3 regions of the Lentzea rhizosphaerae genome follow, and region 1 is predicted to be linked to each of the others. Evidence: predicted binding sites of a transcription regulator. Region 1 holds the regulator's gene; each other region holds the start of a gene.
The links. The regulator HspR, encoded in region 1, represses chaperone genes until heat shock. The targets are predictions, from matches to a motif close to ANNTTGAGTNNNNNNNACTCAANNT.
Positions count from the first base shown of each region.

Region 2: the regulator HspR is predicted to act here: its motif matches at 2,217-2,241, upstream of ACFOWZ_RS08610 (adenylate cyclase).
Region 3: the regulator HspR is predicted to act here: its motif matches at 2,504-2,528, upstream of lon (endopeptidase La).

Region 1 covers NZ_JBHRZI010000011.1:1,205,249-1,211,563, forward strand. The annotation lists gene ACFOWZ_RS13515 (serine hydroxymethyltransferase) at 1-666, shown strand, start outside; gene ACFOWZ_RS13520 (TetR/AcrR family transcriptional regulator) at 649-1,224, opposite strand; gene ACFOWZ_RS13525 (SDR family oxidoreductase) at 1,308-2,195, shown strand; gene ACFOWZ_RS13530 (heat shock protein transcriptional repressor HspR) at 2,444-2,872, opposite strand; gene dnaJ (molecular chaperone DnaJ) at 2,879-4,036, opposite strand; gene grpE (nucleotide exchange factor GrpE) at 4,056-4,682, opposite strand; gene dnaK (molecular chaperone DnaK) at 4,679-6,315, opposite strand, start outside.
Region 2 covers NZ_JBHRZI010000011.1:265,862-272,176, forward strand. The annotation lists gene ACFOWZ_RS08600 (adenylosuccinate synthetase) at 1-226, opposite strand, end outside; gene ACFOWZ_RS08605 (hypothetical protein) at 226-1,206, opposite strand; gene ACFOWZ_RS08610 (adenylate cyclase) at 1,209-2,216, opposite strand; gene ACFOWZ_RS08615 (mechanosensitive ion channel family protein) at 2,332-3,414, shown strand; gene ACFOWZ_RS08620 (MFS transporter) at 3,437-4,783, shown strand; gene ACFOWZ_RS08625 (hypothetical protein) at 4,890-5,165, shown strand; gene ACFOWZ_RS08630 (S8 family serine peptidase) at 5,218-6,315, opposite strand, start outside.
Region 3 covers NZ_JBHRZI010000015.1:394,958-401,272, reverse strand. The annotation lists gene ACFOWZ_RS18825 (AMIN-like domain-containing (lipo)protein) at 1-73, shown strand, start outside; gene lon (endopeptidase La) at 141-2,489, opposite strand; gene ACFOWZ_RS18815 (SAM-dependent methyltransferase) at 2,656-3,450, shown strand; gene srmL (PheS-related mystery ligase SrmL) at 3,423-4,451, opposite strand; gene ACFOWZ_RS18805 (GNAT family N-acetyltransferase) at 4,614-5,597, opposite strand; gene ACFOWZ_RS18800 (patatin) at 5,651-6,315, opposite strand, start outside.

The DNA.
Region 1 (6,315 bases):
GCCAGGGAGATCGACGCGGTCCTGGTCGCCGACATCGCGCACATCGCCGGCCTCGTCGCAGGCGGCGCGCACCCCAGCCCGGTCGGACACGCGTCGGTGGTCACCACGACCACGCACAAGACGCTGCGCGGCCCACGCGGCGCGATGATCCTTTGCGACGCCGAGCACGCGAAGGCGATCGACCGCGCCGTGTTCCCCGGTCTGCAGGGCGGCCCGCACGACCACACGACCGCCGCGATCGCCGTGGCACTGCACGAGGCAGCCCAGCCGGAGTTCCGCGAGTACGCGCACACGATCGTCGCGAACGCCCGCGCCCTGGCCGACGCGCTGCTGGAGCGCGGCTTCGACCTGGTGTCCGGCGGCACCGACAACCACCTGATCCTGATCGACCTGACCTCGAAGCTCCTCGGCGGCAAACCCGCGGCCCGAGCCCTGGACCGAGCGGGCATCGAACTCAACTACAACGCCGTCCCGTACGACACCCGCAAGCCGTTCGACCCGTCCGGCATCCGCCTGGGCACGGCAGGCATCACGACCCGCGGCCTCAAGCCGGGCCAGATGCCGCTGATCGCCGACTGGATCGACCGCGCGATCGCCGCCCACGACAACGACCAGGCCCTGGACCGCATCGCCACCGAGGTAGAGGACCTACTCAGCACCCTCTAACGCGGCAGCCGCGGCAGCCACCTCCTCGAGCGCCGGGCGGGCGACGTCAGCGAAGTCCCCGCCGGCCTCGAGCCACCGCCCGTAGGCGATCCGCAGGGCCAAAACCCCCAGCTCAGCAGCCACAGCCGCCTCGACCTCCTGCACCCCCCGCAGCAGCAGCCCGTCCTTGATCACGCCGGAGAACCCGGCCATCTTCAACGCGTCCCGCTCCCGCAACTCGGCGTTGGCCGCAATCACCGCAAGCCGCCGAGGCCCGTTGGCCCGCCGCGAGTCGGTGAACGTGACACCGATGGCCACAAGCGCCCCCTCGACCGCCTTCAACGCCCCGGCAGACGCAGGCGTCCCCTCGATCCCAGCAGCGATCAGCGAGACCAACTCGTCCTGCCCGCCGAACAAGACCTCGCGCTTGTCCCGGAAGTGCCGGAAGAACGTGCTCTTGGTGAGCCCCGCACGCTCAGCGATCTGAGCCACGCCGGTGTTCTCGTAGCCCTGCTCACCGAACAGGTCGAGCGCGGCGACCATCAACCGCTCCCGCGCCTCAGGCTCCCATCGACCCATGGCTCACATCCTAAGTGATGCGACTAAGTCCCATCACTCTGCTACGTTGATGAGACCAAGTCCCATCACTTCTGAGGAGAACCATGAAGGTCTTCGTCACGGGCGCCAGCGGCCACGTCGGCTCAGCCCTCGTCCCAGAACTGCTTCAGGCAGGCCACCAGGTAACCGGCCTGGCCCGCTCAGACACCTCGGCCGCCAAGCTGGAAGCGCAGGGCGCCACCGTTCAGCGCGGCGATCTGGACGACCTGGAGGGGCTGCGCAAAGGCGCGGCAGAGGCAGACGCCGTGATCCACCTGGCGTTCAAGCACGAGGAGATGTTCGCGGGCGACTACGCCGGCGCGTCCGCCGCCGACCTCGCAGTGGTCCGCGCGTTCATCGACGAACTGTCCGGCACCGGCAAGGCCCTGATCGGCACCGGCGGCACACTTTCCTACTCAGGCCTGGGCCACACCGCCACCGAGGACGAGCGCGTCCCCGACGACCACAGCCGAGGCACCGCGCGGAACCTCATCATCGACGCCTCAGACCTACGGGGCGCAGTCGTAGTCCTGCCACCGACCGTCCACAGTGAACTCGACAGGGCAGGCTTCATCCCACTGCTGGTCAAAACCGCCCGCACCACCGGCGTGTCCGGCTACCCAGGCGACGGCACGAACCGCTGGTCGGCAACGCACACCCTCGACGCAGCACGGCTCTACCGCTTAGCCGTGGAGAAGGCCCCCGCAGGCTCCGTGCTGCACGCGGTAGCCGAGGAAGCCGTGACACTGCGGGAGATCGCCGAGGTCATCGGGCAAAAGCTGAACGTGCCGGTCGAAAGCGTTCCAGCAGAACACTTCGGCCCACTCGCAACCATGGTGGCACGTGACGCACCCACGTCCGGTGCGCGCACGAAGGCGTTGCTGGGCTGGGAGCCGAAGGGCCCGAGCCTCCGGGAGGACCTGGAGTCCGGCTTCTACTCCGAACAGTCCTGATCACCTCAGCCCCGCCGCCGCGCGCTCTGCCGCCCACAGCACTGTCGGCCACGGCGTCTGCAAGTACTACCAACCCAACATCAACAAGCCTGTAACTACACCCATCCTGTTCGGTGTCCGTCGAACAGGATGGGTGTAGTTACAGGCGATTTGATCATGAGTTGGTGGTACTTGCAGACGCCTCAAAGCCAACAGGGAGTGGGTCACCTGATCGGTAGAACCCAACGTGATCAGCACCCCCGGCAAGATCACTTGCGCGGCTTGGGCTTCCACACCACCAACGCGGTCTCCTGGCGGATCGGGACCAGGTCCCGCCGGTAGGACGCGTGCACGGCGGCAGCCGTGGAGTCGGCGACCGCCAACGCCTGCGCCAACTCCTGCTGAAGCTCGGCGACCCGCGACCGCAACGCCTCGACCTGGTTCTCGAGCTCGATGATCCGCTTGATCCCAGCGAGATTGACGCCCTCGTCCTGCGACAACCGTTGCACCTCACGCAGCAGCACGATGTCGCGCATCGAGTACCGCCGCCCACCACCCGAGGTGCGCCCAGGCGAGACGAGCCCCATCCGGTCGTACGAGCGCAACGTCTGCGCGTGCAGCCCGGACAGCTGCGCCGCCACCGAGATCACGAAGAACGGCGTGTCCTCGTCGGTCCCAGGAGGGAACGGAAAACTCACCGGAACTCACCGTCCTTCAAGCAGCGCGTTCAGATCACCGCGCGGGTCGTGGTCCTTCGTCACGTCCGCGTACGCCTCCAGGGCCTTGCGGGCCTCGGAGGAAAGGTTGTTCGGCACCGCGACCTCCAGGGTGATCAGCAGATCACCGGAGGTGCCGTCCCGCTTGGTGATGCCCTTGCCCCTGGCCCGCAGCACTCGCCCGGAGGCGGTGCCGGCGGGCACCTTCAAGGTCACCTTGCCGTCCAGGGTCGGGACGGTCAACGTCGTTCCCAGCGCCAGCTCCGAGAACGTCATCGGGGCCGTCAGCGTCAGGTCGTTGCCCTGCCGGCCGAACACGCTGTGCGGGTTCACGTGCACGCGCACGAACAGGTCGCCGGACGGGCCGCCGTTCCGGCCCGGTTCGCCTTGTCCTGCAAGGCGGATTCGCTGGCCGTCGTCCACGCCTGACGGGATGCGCACGGTCAGCGTGCGGGTGCGGGTGCTGACGCCGTCGCCGCCGCACTCGGGGCACGGGTCGTCGATGATCCGGCCGGTGCCGCGGCAGTCGCGGCACGGCTCGCTGAACGCGAAGGCGCCCTGCGAGCGGGTCACCAGGCCGGAGCCCGAGCACGTCGCGCAGACGTGCGGGGTGGTGCCGGGCTTGGCGCCGGAACCGTTGCACGTGGTGCAGGCGGCGGGGGAGGACAGGCGCAGCGGCACTGTCGCGCCGCGGACCGCCTCGGTGAAGTCGATGCGAACGTCGGTCTCGACGTCCTCGCCGCGGCGCGGGCGGGTCGCGGAACCGGTGCCGCCGCCGCGCCGGTTGAACAGGCCGCCGAGCAGGTCGCCCAGGCCGCCGCCACCGGTGCCCTGCGCGGCGCGGCCGAACAGGTCGTTCACGTCGAAGCCGCCGGAGCCGAAGCCACCGCCGGGGAAGCCTCCGCCGCCCGCGAACAGGCGGCGGGCCTCGTCGTACTGCTTGCGCTTGGCGGGGTCCGACAGCACGCCGTAGGCCTCGGAGACCGCCTTGAAGCGGGCCTCGGCCTTGGCGTCGCCGGGGTTCGCGTCGGGGTGCAGCTCGCGGGCGAGCTTGCGGTACGACTTCTTGATCTCGTCCGCCGACGCGTCGGAGGAGACGCTCAGCTCGCGGTAGAAGTCCTTTTCGATCCAGTCCCTAGCACTCACCGGACGTCTCCTCCTCTCGTCAGTTCTCTTCGGCCTGAGGTGCGGCGGCAGGCTCGTGGTCCGTCACCGCGACGAGCGCGGGCCGGACGAGCTTGTCGCCGAACGTGTAGCCGCGACGCAGGACCGCGGTGACGGTCGGACCGTCGACGTCCGGGGACGTGCTGTGCTGCACGGCCTCGTGCACCGACGGGTCGAACGCCTCGCCCTCGTGCGCGAACGGCTCCAGGCCGGTCTTCTGCAACGTGGACACGAGCTTGTCCGCCACCGCCTTGAACGCGCCGGTCAGGTCGCCGTGCGCGGCGGCCCTCTCGACGTCGTCCAGCACCGAGAGGAGCTCGGCGGCCACGGACGCCTTCGCGTTGTTGATCACCGCTTCCCGGTCGCGTTCCACCCGCTTGCGGTAGTTCGCGTACTCGGCGGTGAGCCGCTGGAGGTCGGCGGTGCGCTCGTCGAGCTGGGTCTTCAGCTCGGCGGCCACCTCGTCCACGACCTCGGCGACCAGGGGTTCGTCAGCCGGAGCAGCACCTTCCTCGGCAGCGTGGGCCGGCGGCCGGACCTCACCCGTCTCGGGGTCGATCCGGCGCCGGTCGTTCACGACTACCTGAGGCTGCTCCTCGTCAGGGGCGGCGTGCCTCGGTTCGGTCACTTCTTCTTTTCCTCGTCCACGATCTCGGCGTCCACGATGTCGTCGTCGGCGGCCTTGGCACCGGCACCCGCGGCACCCGGCGCGTCAGCACCAGGGGCCTCGGCACCGGCGGCACCCGGCGCGTTGGCGTAGATCGCCTGGCCGATGGCCTGGGACTCGGTCGCGAGCTTCTCGACCGCCGTCTTGATGGCGTTGATGTCGGTGCCCTTGAGCGCCTCGTTCGCCTCGGCGATCGCGGCGTTGACCTTCTCCTTGATGTCGCCCGGGAGCTTGTCGTCGTTCTCCTTGACGACCTTCTCCGTCTGGTAGACGAGCGTCTCGGCCTGGTTGCGGACCTCGGCCTCCTCGCGGCGGCGCTTGTCCTCCTCCGCGTGGGCCTCGGCGTCCTTCACCATGCGGTCGATGTCGTCCTTCGGCAGCGCGGAGCCACCGGTGATCGTCATCGACTGCTCCTTGCCGGTGCCCAGGTCCTTCGCCGACACGTGGACGATGCCGTTCGCGTCGATGTCGAAGGTGACCTCGATCTGCGGCACGCCACGGGGCGCGGGCGGCAGGCCGGTCAGCTCGAACATGCCGAGCTTCTTGTTGTGCGCCGCGATCTCGCGCTCGCCCTGGAAGACCTGGATCTGCACGGACGGCTGGTTGTCGTCCGCCGTCGTGAAGGTCTCGGAACGCTTCGTCGGGATCGTGGTGTTGCGCTCGATCAGCTTGGTCATGATGCCGCCCTTGGTCTCGATGCCGAGGGACAGCGGGGTGACGTCGAGCAGCAGGACGTCCTTGACCTCACCCTTGAGGACACCGGCCTGCAGGGCGGCGCCGACGGCGACGACCTCGTCCGGGTTCACGCCCTTGTTGGGCTCGCGGCCGCCGGTCAGCTCCTTGACGAGCTCCGCGACGGCGGGCATGCGGGTCGAGCCACCGACGAGCACGACGTGGTCGATGTCGCCGACGGAGATGTTGGCGTCCTTGATCACGTTGTTGAACGGCGCGCGGGTGCGCTCGAGCAGGTCGTTCGTGATCCGCTGGAACTCGGCGCGCGACAGCGTCTCGTCGAGGAACAGCGGGTTCTTGTCCGCGTCGACCGTGATGTACGGCAGGTTGATCGAGGCGTTGCTGGAGCTCGACAGCTCGATCTTGGCCTTCTCCGCAGCCTCACGGATGCGCTGGAGGGCCATCTTGTCCTTGGTCAGGTCGATGCCGTTGGCCTGCTTGAACCGGTCGACCAGCCAGTCGACGATGCGCTGGTCCCAGTCGTCGCCACCGAGGTGGTTGTCACCGGAGGTCGCACGGACCTCGACCACGCCGTCGCCGAGCTCGAGCAGCGAGACGTCGAACGTGCCGCCACCGAGGTCGAAGACCAGGATGGTCTGCTCCTTCTCGCCCTTGTCGAGGCCGTAGGCCAGAGCGGCCGAGGTCGGCTCGTTGACGATGCGGAGCACGTTGAGGCCCGCGATCTGGCCGGCCTCCTTGGTGGCCTGGCGCTGCGCGTCCTCGAAGTACGCCGGGACGGTGATGACGGCGTCGGTGATCTCCTCACCCAGGTACGCCTCGGCGTCGCGCTTGAGCTTCATCAGCACGCGCGCGCTGATCTCCTGCGAGGTGTACTGCTTGCCGTCGATCTCATCGGTCTTCC
Region 2 (6,315 bases), 940 kb from region 1:
GCACGTGACGGGAGAGCCAGGTCGGCACACCCGCGAGCGTGCCGGACCCGAACTGGCTGAACGTGTGGTGCCGGCCGTCGACGACCACGTTGTGCGCGGCCTGCGCTCCCCCGTTGAACCGCACGACCGCCGACACCGGCCCGTCCGCGCACAGCGCGTCGACCACCGCTCCCTTGCCCTCGTCGCCGAACCCCAGCCCGACCACGATGACGTGCTCCCCGCTCATCACGTGAGCGCCACGTCGTCAGGGCCGTCGATGCTCAGCGGGGCGCCCGACGCCGTCAGCGAGCGCGCGCCGACCGTGGCCAGCGCCTTGCCGACGGCCTCGCTCTCGGCGACCGAGCCGATCTCGGCGAGGTCCACCAGGGCCTGGCCGAGATCGACCACGCTCTCCTCGACGCCGATCGTCGCGGCGATCAGCTCGCACACCGCGCCGGGGTCGTCGAGCTTGAGGAAGTTCTGCCCGAGGATCGAACGCCAGTGCTCACCGATGCTGTCGTCGTGGAAGTAAGACGACTGGTTCGGCAGGATGAAGTACACGTGCCACTTGCGGGCGAGCTCGCGGTACACCGACACCGGGTCGATGTCCTGGTTGACCTCGTCACCGATGACGCGGCGGATGTGCCTGGCCTCCAGCCGCGGTTTGTTCAGCTCGTCGCCGATGATGAACAGGTAGCCCTTGCGGCCGCGCTTCTGCCAGGCGTCGGTGACGACGTGCCGCGCGATGAAGTACGCCGCCAGCTCGTACGACTCGCTCTTCTGCCCACCACCGTTGCCTTCGAGGAAGATGTCCCGCAGCTGCTCGTCCATGCGGTTGTCCGACTCGAACTGCCCGACCTGCAGCGGCACGCGGTCGCTGTCGGCGTCACCGATGCCGCCGAACATCACCTGCGGGTCGGCGAGGTATCCCTTGCGCTGCAACAACCCGTGCAGCTTGCCGAGCTTGCCCTGCATGATCCGCGGCACCGCGCCCATCGACCCGGTCACGTCGAACAGCACCGCGATCGGTGTCGAGTCGGCGTGGTCGGGCGAGTCGCGGCACTCGCGGAACCCCACGCCCAGCGGGTCCAGCGACGGCGCGGCCTTCCAGCTCGCGGCGGGCGTCGACTTCATCGACGCGGTGTAGCCGAAGTCCGCGATGCCCTTGGCCGCGCGGAAGGTCTTCGCCGCGGCGTAGGCGTTGTCGTCCCACCTGCCGTGTCCCATGGTCATTCTCCTGTCTGAGGAAGGGCGAACGGGCGGAAGCGCCGTGCGCCGTAGAGGTCTTCGAGGAGGTCGTCGTACTCCTCGATCAGGTCGACGACGTCGGGCCGCCGTTCCTGGTGTTCCTGCAGGCACCCGCGAGCGAAGGCTCGCTGCCGGTGTTCGCCGTCCCCCAGGAGGTCGAGCATCAGCGTGTGTGCCATGTGGACGTCCGTCGCAGCCGTGACCGGTTGCTGCGCAACGACTTCCGGCGGATAGGAGATGGTGCGGCTCGTCGCGAGGAGCCGTTGTCCCTCCTCGACGGCGAACGACCAGCCGGCCAGCACGATGCCGTGCTGTTCCGGGTGCACCATGACGTTCTCGGCGGTGACGGCCCCGTGCACCAGCCCGATCTGGTGCGCGCCGGCCAGCGCTTTGAGCAACCTGCGATGCATCCACGCGTAGTCCCGGCCGTCCAGGCCGTCCGGGAACGCGCGCCGGACGTCCGCGAGCGTCACGAAGCCGTCAAGCAGGGGTTCGAGCACCGTGAAGGCGCGCGAACCCTTGGCGACGGCGCCCGACGTGTCGAGCAACCGCGGGTAGAACGGGCGCAACCACTGGTTCCGGTCGGTGAAGGACTCCAACGCCCTCAGCGCCAGCCATTCGCCGTGCAGCAACGGGTTGAGGGCCGGGTCGCGCACCACCTTGACCACGTGCGGACCGTCCGCCTCGTACAGGTTGGCGATGCTGCCGACCGCGAACGGTTCCCCGATGCGGTACACGCCGGTCTTCGTCCTCAACTCGACGACCGCGCCGTGCACCCACTCGTGGTGCAGGCGGGTCAGCTCGGCCGACGCCGCGTGCGCCCTCGTGTCGTGCGGTCCGACCACGTCGGGGTGCAGCACCGAGGCCAGCGCGTGGTACAGGCGTCGCGCCTGCCTGCTCCTGGCCGGATCGGTGGTGCGCGGGCCGAAGAGCGCTTCGGCTGACGCGGCGCGTTCCACCAGTTCCAGGGCCTCGGCTGTCGTGAGCATGGTTTGAGTCTAAGTGACTCAAACCTGGATGGCAACGCTGTTCTCCGTGACCCGGCTCATGGTGTTCCGGTCCCCAGACGCCGGGTACCCCGTCCCGATACCGGAAGGAGGGAACGTGCTGTTCGTCGTCATGGGCTGTTCCGTGGCCTTCGCACTGCTCGCGGTGGAGGTGATCCACCGGCTGGTGCGCCGCTTCACCCACAGCGGGAAGATGTACCGGCCGGGCCAGGTGTTCGGAGCGTTGCTGGCCGCCCAGATAAGCCTGAGCGCCTACCCGGTCGACGCCCCCATCGCCCTGCACGCGCTGGGCATCGCGTTGATCCTGGCCGGTGCGTGGCTGCTTTCAGCTCTCATCAGCACGCTCGTGGACATCTCGCTGTCGCGGATTCGCACGGACGTCACGGACAACCGGCACGCGCGGCGCGTGCACACGCAGGTCACGCTCGTGCGGCGGCTGGCGCTGGTGATCATCGGCGTGCTGGCGGTCGGGGCCATCCTGATGACCTTTCCCGGGGCTCGGGCCGTCGGGTCGACCGTGCTGGCCAGTGCGGCTGTGATCGGTGCAGTGGCGGCGTTGGCGGCGCAGTCGTTGCTGGGCAACGTGATCTCGGGGATGCAGATCGCGTTCAGCGACGCCGTGCGGCTCGACGACGTCGTCGTGGTCGAAGGCGAGTGGGGGCGGGTCGAGGACATCACGCTGACGTACGTGGTGCTGCACCTGTGGGACGACCGGCGGCTCGTGCTGCCGACCTCCTACTTCCTCAAGACGCCGTTCGAGAACTGGACGCGCACGCAGTCCGCGCTGCTGGGGACCGTCGAGCTCGATCTGGACTGGACGGTGCCGGTCGAGGCGATGCGGCAGGAGATGCGGTCCATGCTGGAGGGCAGCGACCTGTGGGACGGGCGGGTGTCCGTGTTGCAGGTGACGTCCGCGACCCAGGGTTTCGTGCGCCTCAGGGCGCTGGTGAGCGCGGCCGACGCCGGGAAGTTGTGGGACCTGCGGTGCCTCACCCGCGAGCACCTGGTCGACTGGGTGCAGCGGTACCACGACGGGGCGTTGCCGCAGGTGCGGACGCGGACCGTAACGCGGGCCGCACGGCAGCAGCCCGCCGGTGACCAGCACACGGACGCTCGGGTGTTCGGTGAGAGCGCGGACGGGGCGTTGCGGGAACAAGCGTTTGCGGGCCCCAGGCAGTAGCGCGTTGCCCCACACTGGGCGCATGAGGACCGGCGATCAGGTCGTGCAGAGCCTGCCGTGGCGGTGGCGGGCGCAGGGGACGATCTTCATCATCGGCGGGCTCGGGTTCCTGTTCGACGCCTGGGACGTCACGCTCAACGCCTTTCTGATCCCGCTGGTCAGCGCGGAGTGGGGACTCAGCCTCGGCGAACGCGGGTGGGTCGGCACCGCCAACCTGATCGGGATGGCGGTCGGCGCGTTCGCGTGGGGTGCGATTGCGGACACCATCGGGCGCAAGAAGGCGTTCAGCCTCACGATCCTGATGTTCTCGCTGTTCACGGTGGCGGGCGCGGCGTCGCAGGACTTCGTGACGTTCTGCGTGTTCCGGTTCCTCGCCGGCGTCGGGCTCGGCGGGTGCATCCCGGTGGACTTCGCGCTGGTCGGCGAGTTCACGCCCGCGAAGGTCAGAGGCAGGGTGCTGGCGGCCATGGACGGGTTCTGGCCGCTCGGTGCGACGCTGTGCGGGCTGACCGCGGCCTTTCTCGCCGGTCTGGGCAGCTGGCGGCTCCTGATGCTCACGATGGTGCTGCCCGCGCTGCTGCTGTTCTGGATCCGGCGCAGCGTTCCCGAGTCGCCGATGTTCCTGGTCGCCAAGGGGCGCCCCGAAGAGGCCAAGAAGGTCATCGACGACCTGGTGGCCAAGACCGGAGCGCCGCGGGAGGACTGGCGGCTTCCCGACCCCAAACAGCTCCAGCGCCTCTCCCCCAGGACGATGTTCTCGCAGCTCAAAGAGATCTGGCGGTTCGACCCTCGGCGCACCGGCGCGATGTGGCTGATGTTCCTCGCCGTCTTCCTGCTGTACTACGGCGCCGTCACGTGGCTGCCGAGCATCCTCAAGGCGCAGGGGTACGGGACGTACGCGGCGTTCATGGTCACGACGGGCACCGTGGCGGTCGGCGTGGTGGCCGCGCTGATCAGCGCCTGGCTGGTGGACGTGTTCGGGCGCAAGTGGGTCATCGCGGTGACGGCGCCGCTCGCGTCGGTGGCCCTGGTCATGTTCGCGGTGCAGATCAACGTCGACACGGCCGCGAAGGCGTGGATCACGCTCTACGGGGCGCTGATCCAGATCGCGATCCCGGCGCTGTACGCGCTCGCGCCGGAGCTGTACCCGACGCACCTGCGGGCCAGCGGCTTCGGCTGGGCGTCGACGATCAGCCGGATCGGGGCAGGGTTCGTTCCGGTGCTGTTCGGCGCGATCCTCTGGCCGGTCCTCGGCCTGCCGCTCACGTTCGCGGTGATCGGTGTCGTGGTGGTGGGCGGTGTGGTCGTGCTGATGTTCGCGGTCCCGGAAACGAAGATGCAACCCCTCACGGAGCCCGCTCCGTCCTAGCCACATGAGAAGACCGCTCGCCGTCGCGTTCTGCGCGCTGGCACTCGGAAGCTGTGGTACGAACGGGCTCCTCGCGCCGACTGTGTTGTCCTCGGAGGTCCCGACCGTGTCTTCAGCAAAGCCGGACAAGGCCCGGCTCGAGCAGGCGAAACGCGACGGCTACCTCACCGTGCCACTGATGATCTCCGTGCACCCGGGACGCGACGGGGAGGTCGAGCAGGCACTGAGGAAGCTGGGCGCGACCGTCGAGTCGCGTGATCCCAGAATCGGCTACCTGCGGGCCGAGATGCCGGTGGACAAGGTGGAAGACGCGTACCTCATCACCGGCGTGTCCAAAGTGGATCTGGACGAACCGCTGGGCAACAAGCTCCCTGAACCATGAACGGCGCTTTTGTCCACCTGAGGTGGACAAAAGCGCCGTTCATCGTTTTTGACTAGCTGACCGTCTGGACGATCACGGCGCCGTTGCCGACGACGTTCTCGTCCGCCGTGCGCACCTCGAGCACACCGCGCAGCACGCGGCCGGCGGCCGGCGCAGCGAGCGGGGTGATGGTGCCCGGCACGGTCCAGGACGCACCGGCGGCCCGTTCCGCGTTGGTGTCGGTCACGGTCAGCGTGCCGAGACCGGCGGCGTTGAAGACGTCGATGTAGTCGTACTGCGTGGAGCCCGTGGGCACCGCGTAGCCGTCGACCTGCACGACCCACTTGCCGGCGGCCGGGTTGTTGATCGTCACCGACTCCTCCGAGTCGCCGTCAGCGGACTGACCGGCGGCCACGCAGGGGCCCGCCGTGCAGTTGAGGACGGTCAGGTCGAGGTCGGCACCACCGTCGGACGGGTTGCCGATGGTGGCGACCAGCTGCGTCGCACCGGGCTTCACGTCGATCTCGTAGGACTTGACCTCGCCGTCCGCGACCGACTCACGACCGGTCTTGGCGCTGCCGACGGCACCCGCCACGAGCCGGCCGGTGAACGCGGCCTGCGTGTTCGTGACCTGGTAGCTGCGGGCGAGCGGCACACCGGCGGCGGCCGACGCGATGACGTCCGGGTTCGGGCTGATCGCCGTGCCGAGCACGGACGCGGTCACCGAGTACGGCGCCACGTCGGCGTCGGAGGTGCGGCGCGCCTCGATCACGATCTCCCACACACCGGCCATCGGGCTGGTCACCGTGCGGCTGGTGGGCGTGCCACCAGAGCAGCCGGCACCCGCGTCCGGGTTGTAGCAGTTGGTCGAGCTGGTCACGTCGAGCGGAACACCCTGCGGGGTGAAGCGCAGGAAGCGGACCTGGCCCTTGCCGGCCTCGGCGCCACCGGCGTTCATGTCGATCTTCAGCGCGGTCGTGCCCTTCGGCACGTTCACGAAGAGGCTGGTCGACTGGTTGCGCGCGATCGTGCCGGACTTCGTGACCGAGAACTTGTTGGCGGCGTTGAAGTTCTCCGCCGCGAACACCGCGTTCATGGTCTGCACGTCGACACCGGGCGTCTCGACGTCGTCGAGCTGCAGGACGGCGCTGTGCACGCCCGCGGACGCCGC
Region 3 (6,315 bases), on a different contig from region 1:
CAACACCAGCTCGTGGCACCGGGTCTTCACGCTGACAAACCCGAACAGGGTCGTCATCGACATCGGTCTCTAGCAGCGAAAAGCCTCGTGGGGGCAGTAGTCGCCGCTACTGCCCCCACGAGGGGTCTTGCCGGGAACCGTTACGCCGCAACGGTCGCGACGGTCTCCTTCGAGAGCGCGTGCTCCAGGACCTCTGCCACGTCCGAGACGAAGTGCACGGTCAGCTGCTCACGCACCGACTCCGGCACGTCGTCCAGATCGGGCTCGTTGCGCTGAGGCAGCAGCACGGTCGTGATGCCCGCACGGTGCGCGGCGAGCAGCTTCTGCTTCACGCCGCCGATCGGCAGGACCCTGCCGGTCAACGAGATCTCGCCCGTCATTGCCACGTCCGAGCGCACCGGGCGGCCGGACAGCAGGGACGCGAGCGCCGTCGTCATCGTGACGCCCGCGGACGGGCCGTCCTTCGGCACCGCGCCCGCCGGGACGTGGATGTGCACACCCCGGTCGGCCAGTGCCGCGGCCTTGTCGTCGTGCGAACGCAGGTACGACAACGCGATCTGCGCGGACTCCTTCATCACGTCGCCAAGCTGGCCGGTCAGCGTGACGCCGGTCGAGCCGGTGTCCTTCGGGGCCAGCGAGGCCTCGATGAACAGGACGTCACCGCCGACGCCCGTGACGGCCAGACCCGTTGCCACGCCGGGAACCGAGGTGCGTTCGGCCGACTCGGGCGTGTTCTTCGGGCTTCCCAGGTACGACTTCAGCGACGGCTGGTCGACGGTGATCGGCAGCTCGGACTCGCCGAGCGCCACCTTCGCGGTCACCTTGCGCAGGATGCGCGCGAGGGCCCGTTCCAGCTGCCGCACACCGGCTTCCCGCGTGTACTCGCTCGCCAGCTGGTGCAGCGCGGGCTTGTCGAACGTGACGTCCTCAGACGCGAGGCCGGCGCGTTCGACCTGGCGCGGCAGCAGGTGGTCGCTCGCGATCGTGACCTTCTCGTCCTCGGTGTAGCCGTCGAGCTGCACCAGTTCCATGCGGTCGAGCAACGGCGCGGGGATCGACTCCAGCACGTTCGCGGTCGCGAGGAACACGACGTCCGAGAGGTCGAGCTCGACCTCCAGGTAGTGGTCGCGGAACGTGTGGTTCTGCGCCGGGTCCAGCACCTCGAGCAACGCCGCCGTGGGGTCGCCGCGGTAGTCGGAGCCGACCTTGTCGATCTCGTCGAGCAGCACGACCGGGTTCATCGAACCGGCTTCGCTGATCGCGCGGACGATCCGGCCCGGCAGCGCACCGACGTACGTGCGGCGGTGACCGCGGATCTCGGCCTCGTCGCGGACGCCACCGAGCGCCACGCGGACGAACTTGCGGCCCATCGCGCGTGCCACGGACTCGCCGAGCGAGGTCTTGCCGACGCCGGGAGGACCGACGAGGGCCAGCACGGCACCGGAACGACGTCCGCCGACGACACCCATGCCGCGGTCGGCACGACGCTTGCGGACGGCCAGGTACTCGGTGATGCGCTGCTTCACGTCGTCCAGGCCGGCGTGGTCCGCGTCGAGGACCTCGCGGGCGGCCTTGATGTCGTAGGCGTCCTCGGTCCGCTCGTTCCACGGCATCTCGAGGACGGTGTCGAGCCACGTCCGGATCCAGCCGACCTCAGGCGACTGCTCGGAAGTGCGCTCCAGCTTGTCGACCTCGGCCAGGGCGGCCTTGAGGACCTTCTCCGGCAGTTCGGCGGCCTCGACGCGCGCCCGGTAGTCCTCCTGCTCGGTGGCGGGCTTGCCGTCGAGCTCGGCCAGCTCCTTGCGGATCGCGGCCATCTGCTGGCGCAGCAGGAACTCCCGCTGCTGCTTCTCGACGCCTTCCTTGACGTCCTTCGCGATCGTCTCGTTGACGTCGAGCTCGGTCAGGTGCGCCTGACCCCACTCGACCAGCTTCTCCAGCCGGGTGGTGACGTCGGACGTCTCCAGCAGCCAGATCTTCTGCTTCTCGTCGAGGTAGGAGGCGTAACCGGCGAGGTCGGCCAGCGCCGACGGGTCGCTGATCTGCTGCACCGAGTCGACCATCTGCCACGCGCCGCGCGTCTGCAGGATGTTCGTGACGAGCGCGCGGTACTGCTTCGCGAGCTCACGGGTGCGGTCGGTGATCTCGGACTCGTCCGCGACCGTCGCGTTCACCCACAGCGCCGCACCCGGCCCCGTGGTGCCCGTGCCGATGCGCACGCGCTTGGTGCCGCGCACGACGGCGGCGCGCTCGCCACCGGGCAGACGACCGACCTGCTCGATCTCGGCCAGTGTGCCGACCGAGGCGTACTTCCCGTCCAGCCGCGGGACGAGCAGCACTTGATGATTTGCTGCGGTCGTGGCCGCGTCTACGGCCGCACGGGCCTCGGCGCTCGCGTCTGCACCGGAGATGCGGATCGGCACCACCATGCCGGGGAGCACCACGACGTCGTCCAGCGGCAGTACCGGCAGGGCCAGGGTTTCGCCCATCTCGTCATCCTCCAAAGTTGAGTCTGTATCGCTCAACCAACTGGAGCGTAGTGGTGTTCCCCTCTGGTGTTCGCTGTCAGCGAGCGGCCCCCGACCTGCAACACGATCGTGGGTCGCGCGTGTGGCGGTGGACACTCGTGTGCGCACGGGCGAGGATGCGCGCGTGATGGAAGAGCTGAAGTGGGTCCCGTCCACGGTCGACGTCACGCGCCCGAGCGTCGCGCGGATGTACGACTACTACCTGGGCGGCTCGCACAACTTCGAAGCCGACCGCGCCGCCGCCAAGCAGGTGGAGCAGATCTTCCCTGGCATCGCCCAGAGCGCCCAGGCGAACCGCTCGTTCCTGCGCAGGGTCGTCCGCCACCTTTCCGCCGAGGGCGTGGACCAGTTCCTCGACCTGGGCTCCGGCATCCCGACCGTGGGCAACGTCCACGAGATCGCCCAGCAGGCCAACCCGTCCGCGCGCGTGGTCTACGTCGACTACGAGCCGGTCGCCGTCTCGCACAGCAACGCCCTGCTGGCCGACAACCCGAACGCCACCGCGATCCTCGCCGACCTGCGCGCGACCTCCGCGGTGCTGGCAGGCGCCCGCGAGACGCTCGACTTCTCCCGCCCCGTCGGCGTCCTGATCATCGCCGCGCTGCACTTCGTCCCCGACTCCGACGACCCGTACGCCGCGGTCGCCGAGTACATGGCGGACCTCCCGTCCGGCTCGTACCTGGCCATCACCCACGCCACCTGGGACAGCCTCACCGAGCAGGAGGCCGCGGAGGCCAAGCAGGTCGCGCAGATCTACAGCAACTCGGACAACAAGCTCGCCATCCGCACGCACGCCGAGGTGAGCAGGTTCTTCGAGGGCCTGGACCTGCTGGAGCCGGGCATCGTCACGGTGGACGAGTGGCGCCCGGACTCCTTCGAGGACCACACGGGCATCTACGGCGCCGTCGCCCGCAAGCCCTGAAGCAGGCGGTCGCGGATCTCGTTCGTCTCGCGGTCGGTGAGGGTGCGCTCCGGCGCCCTCATCGTCACGCGGATGAGCACGTTCTTCTGGCCCGGCAAGGCTTCCAGGCGTTTCTGGACGTGCGCGGGCAGGTCTTCGGTCCTGGTTTCGCTCAGGATCTCGATCTCCTCGACCACGTCCTCCGGCACGAGCGCACGGATCCGGTCGCCCAGCGTCTCGACGTCGTCGTTCGCGCTCGCCATGACCGAGATGTCCCTGATGGCGGCCGGATGACGTGAGATCGGCCGGTACTCGGTGAGGTCCAGCATCTGGGTCGCGATGCGCGGATCCTCGTTGCGCAACAGGCGGATGTCGGGGATTCCCTTGCGCAGCATCAGAATCCGGTCCAGTCCGAGCCCCATCGCCAGCCCGTGCGGGTGGTGCTTCAACACGTGCCGCGCCGCCAGCCCGCACTCACCGATCTCTACCCACTGACCGTCCTGCTCGACGTCGATCTGCTTGCCGTGCGTGGTGTACGGGTGCTCCGCGTCGATCGTGCGGTAGCGCCTGCCGGGCAGAAGTGTCGTGACGACGCGGTCGATCAGGTCGTTCAGTTCTTCTCTCTCGTTGGAGATCCGCCAGACGTCGAGCTGGTGCGGCGTGCCGGTGTGCAGCCGGTCGACCGTGTCGCGGCGGTAGACGAGACCGGGGCACAGCAACGTCACGTCCGGGGTGGCGTCCTTGAGCGCGGGCGGAATCATCGCCGTGGTGTGGCTGCGCAACATGCACGTCTCGCTGACGTACCTGGTGTAGCGGGCGTCCCGGGTGATCGCGTCGGCCGGATAACCGAGGTGTTCGTAGTTGTGCTCGACCGGGACGAGCGGGTGGTGGCGGACCTGCCTCGGGTGGTCGAGGGCTGCTTCGAGGTCGGCGATCAGGTGCTGCATCGCGTGCGGGCCCTGCGCGGGATCGGTGAGGTCGCGGACGTTCAGGGCGTGCAGGAGTTCATCGGTGCGGTACATGGGACTTCCCGTCTTCTTGGTCGTGGGTGGGGTGCGGAGTCCCCCGACCAACGGGAAGGTTTCAGGCGCGCGCCACCGCCGCAGGTCGGGGGTGGCTAAATCGCGTCATGGACCCAGGTTAGCGCGCACCGTCAAGGCGTTGGCGCCGAGATGACCGGTCGATCAATCCAGCGGCTTGCGGTAACGGACGTACTCGTTCTGCCGCCGGAACCCCACGCTCTCGTAGAGGTCGTAGGACCGGTGCGGATTTGCCGTGCCCGTGAACAGTCGTGCGGTCGTCGCACCGTGCTCGCGAAGACTTCGCAGCCCGTCCAGCAGCAGGACCCGGCCGATTCCCAGGCGCCGGTGGTCCGCCCGGACGCTCAACTCTTCGACCTCGCCCACAGCGCGGTCGTGACGGCGGATGGAGCAGAGGGCGACGCCGACCAGGTCCTGCCCGTTCCACGCAGCTCGCCAGCAAGCCGGGTCAGCAGTGTCGACGAACTCCTGGAAAGTCCACTTCGGAGTCCAACTGGTATTCGCATATGAATTGACGACCGTGCTCCAGGCGGCATGGTGATGGCTCGTTCCGATCGGCCCTGTCCGGATCCCGGCCGGCAGTTCGGTTCCCGGCTCTGGCAGCTGCTGGAGATCGCGCAGCTCCAGCTCGACCAGGCTGAAGACACGTCGGTAGCCGGCTGCGAGCAGCAGCGCCGCGGCGTCCTGCTCCCAGGCCGCGGCGTTCGCGCCGATCACTGCGGTGCGGGCCGTTCCGTGCTGTTCGACGAGCCGGCGGATCCGCTCTTCGGCCCAGCTCAGCATGACTGAGCCGATGCCCTGACCGCGGTGTTCGGGCAAGAGGTGGCCGCGGTGCAGGTACAACCACGTGTCGTCCCGTTCCTGCCACCACCGGATCGTCGAGTAGCCGACCACGTTCCCGTCGCGCACCACCAGGATCTGGTTCCTGGACGGTTCCTCCAGCTTGGCAGAAGCTTCGGCGATCTCGGCCGCTGTCGGGAGCCCCTCCACAACCGAGCGGGCGTCGATCCGGTCCCGTTCAGCGCACCCCAGCCGCACCGCGGCCATGGGCCCGTGGTCTTCGTCGCCGCGATACGGCCGGAACCCGAAGCCCGCCGGAAGGATCTGCCCTGGCGCATCATCGGACATGGCCCGATGATGTCGAACTTCGAGAAAGGTCCGCCACCCCTTTCCCGACCCGGCTACTCGGGTGGCGTCAGCCGCAAATCCGGATCCACGGGCGGCGCCCCGTCGAACGGCCCGTCGTCCTTCAACCGGCCCACGTGGTCCAGCGCCACGTCGATCTCCGCCCGGAACGGGTCACCGTCGGCCGGGGGAGTGCGGAACCACTCGTGCAGCGCCTCGGGGATCTGGAAGCGTTCCAGCAGCTCCTCGTACATCGCGTCCCGTTCCGCGGCCTGCACTCCGAGCTCCTGGTACTCCCGCATCGCGATGCGCAGCCGGATCCAGCGGTAGCGGTCGGTGTTCTGCTGCTGCTCGAACCGTTCGCGCAGCAGGTCGCCGGCACGCTGCCCGCGCAACGCGAGCTTCCTGATCGTCGCCGGTGGCATGAACAGGTTCGTGCCGCCCTCGTCCTCGGCTTGCCGCACGTGTGCGATCCGGCCGCGGTAGCCGGGCAGAGCGGACTGCATGGTGTCGCGCCAGTCCAGGAAAGTGTCCAAGATGGACACCAGGAAGCGCGGTACCGTGTTCAGAGAGGCGTAGCGCGTGCCGGAGGTCGACGCGTCCTGCTCCGGCAGCCACACCTCGTCCGTGTCGCCGTTCGGGTAGGGCTGGAGGCTCAGGCCGAACGTGGGCCAGCGCGGCAGCAGCGAGTCGAAGAAGTGGATCGGGAAGTTGCTGGTGA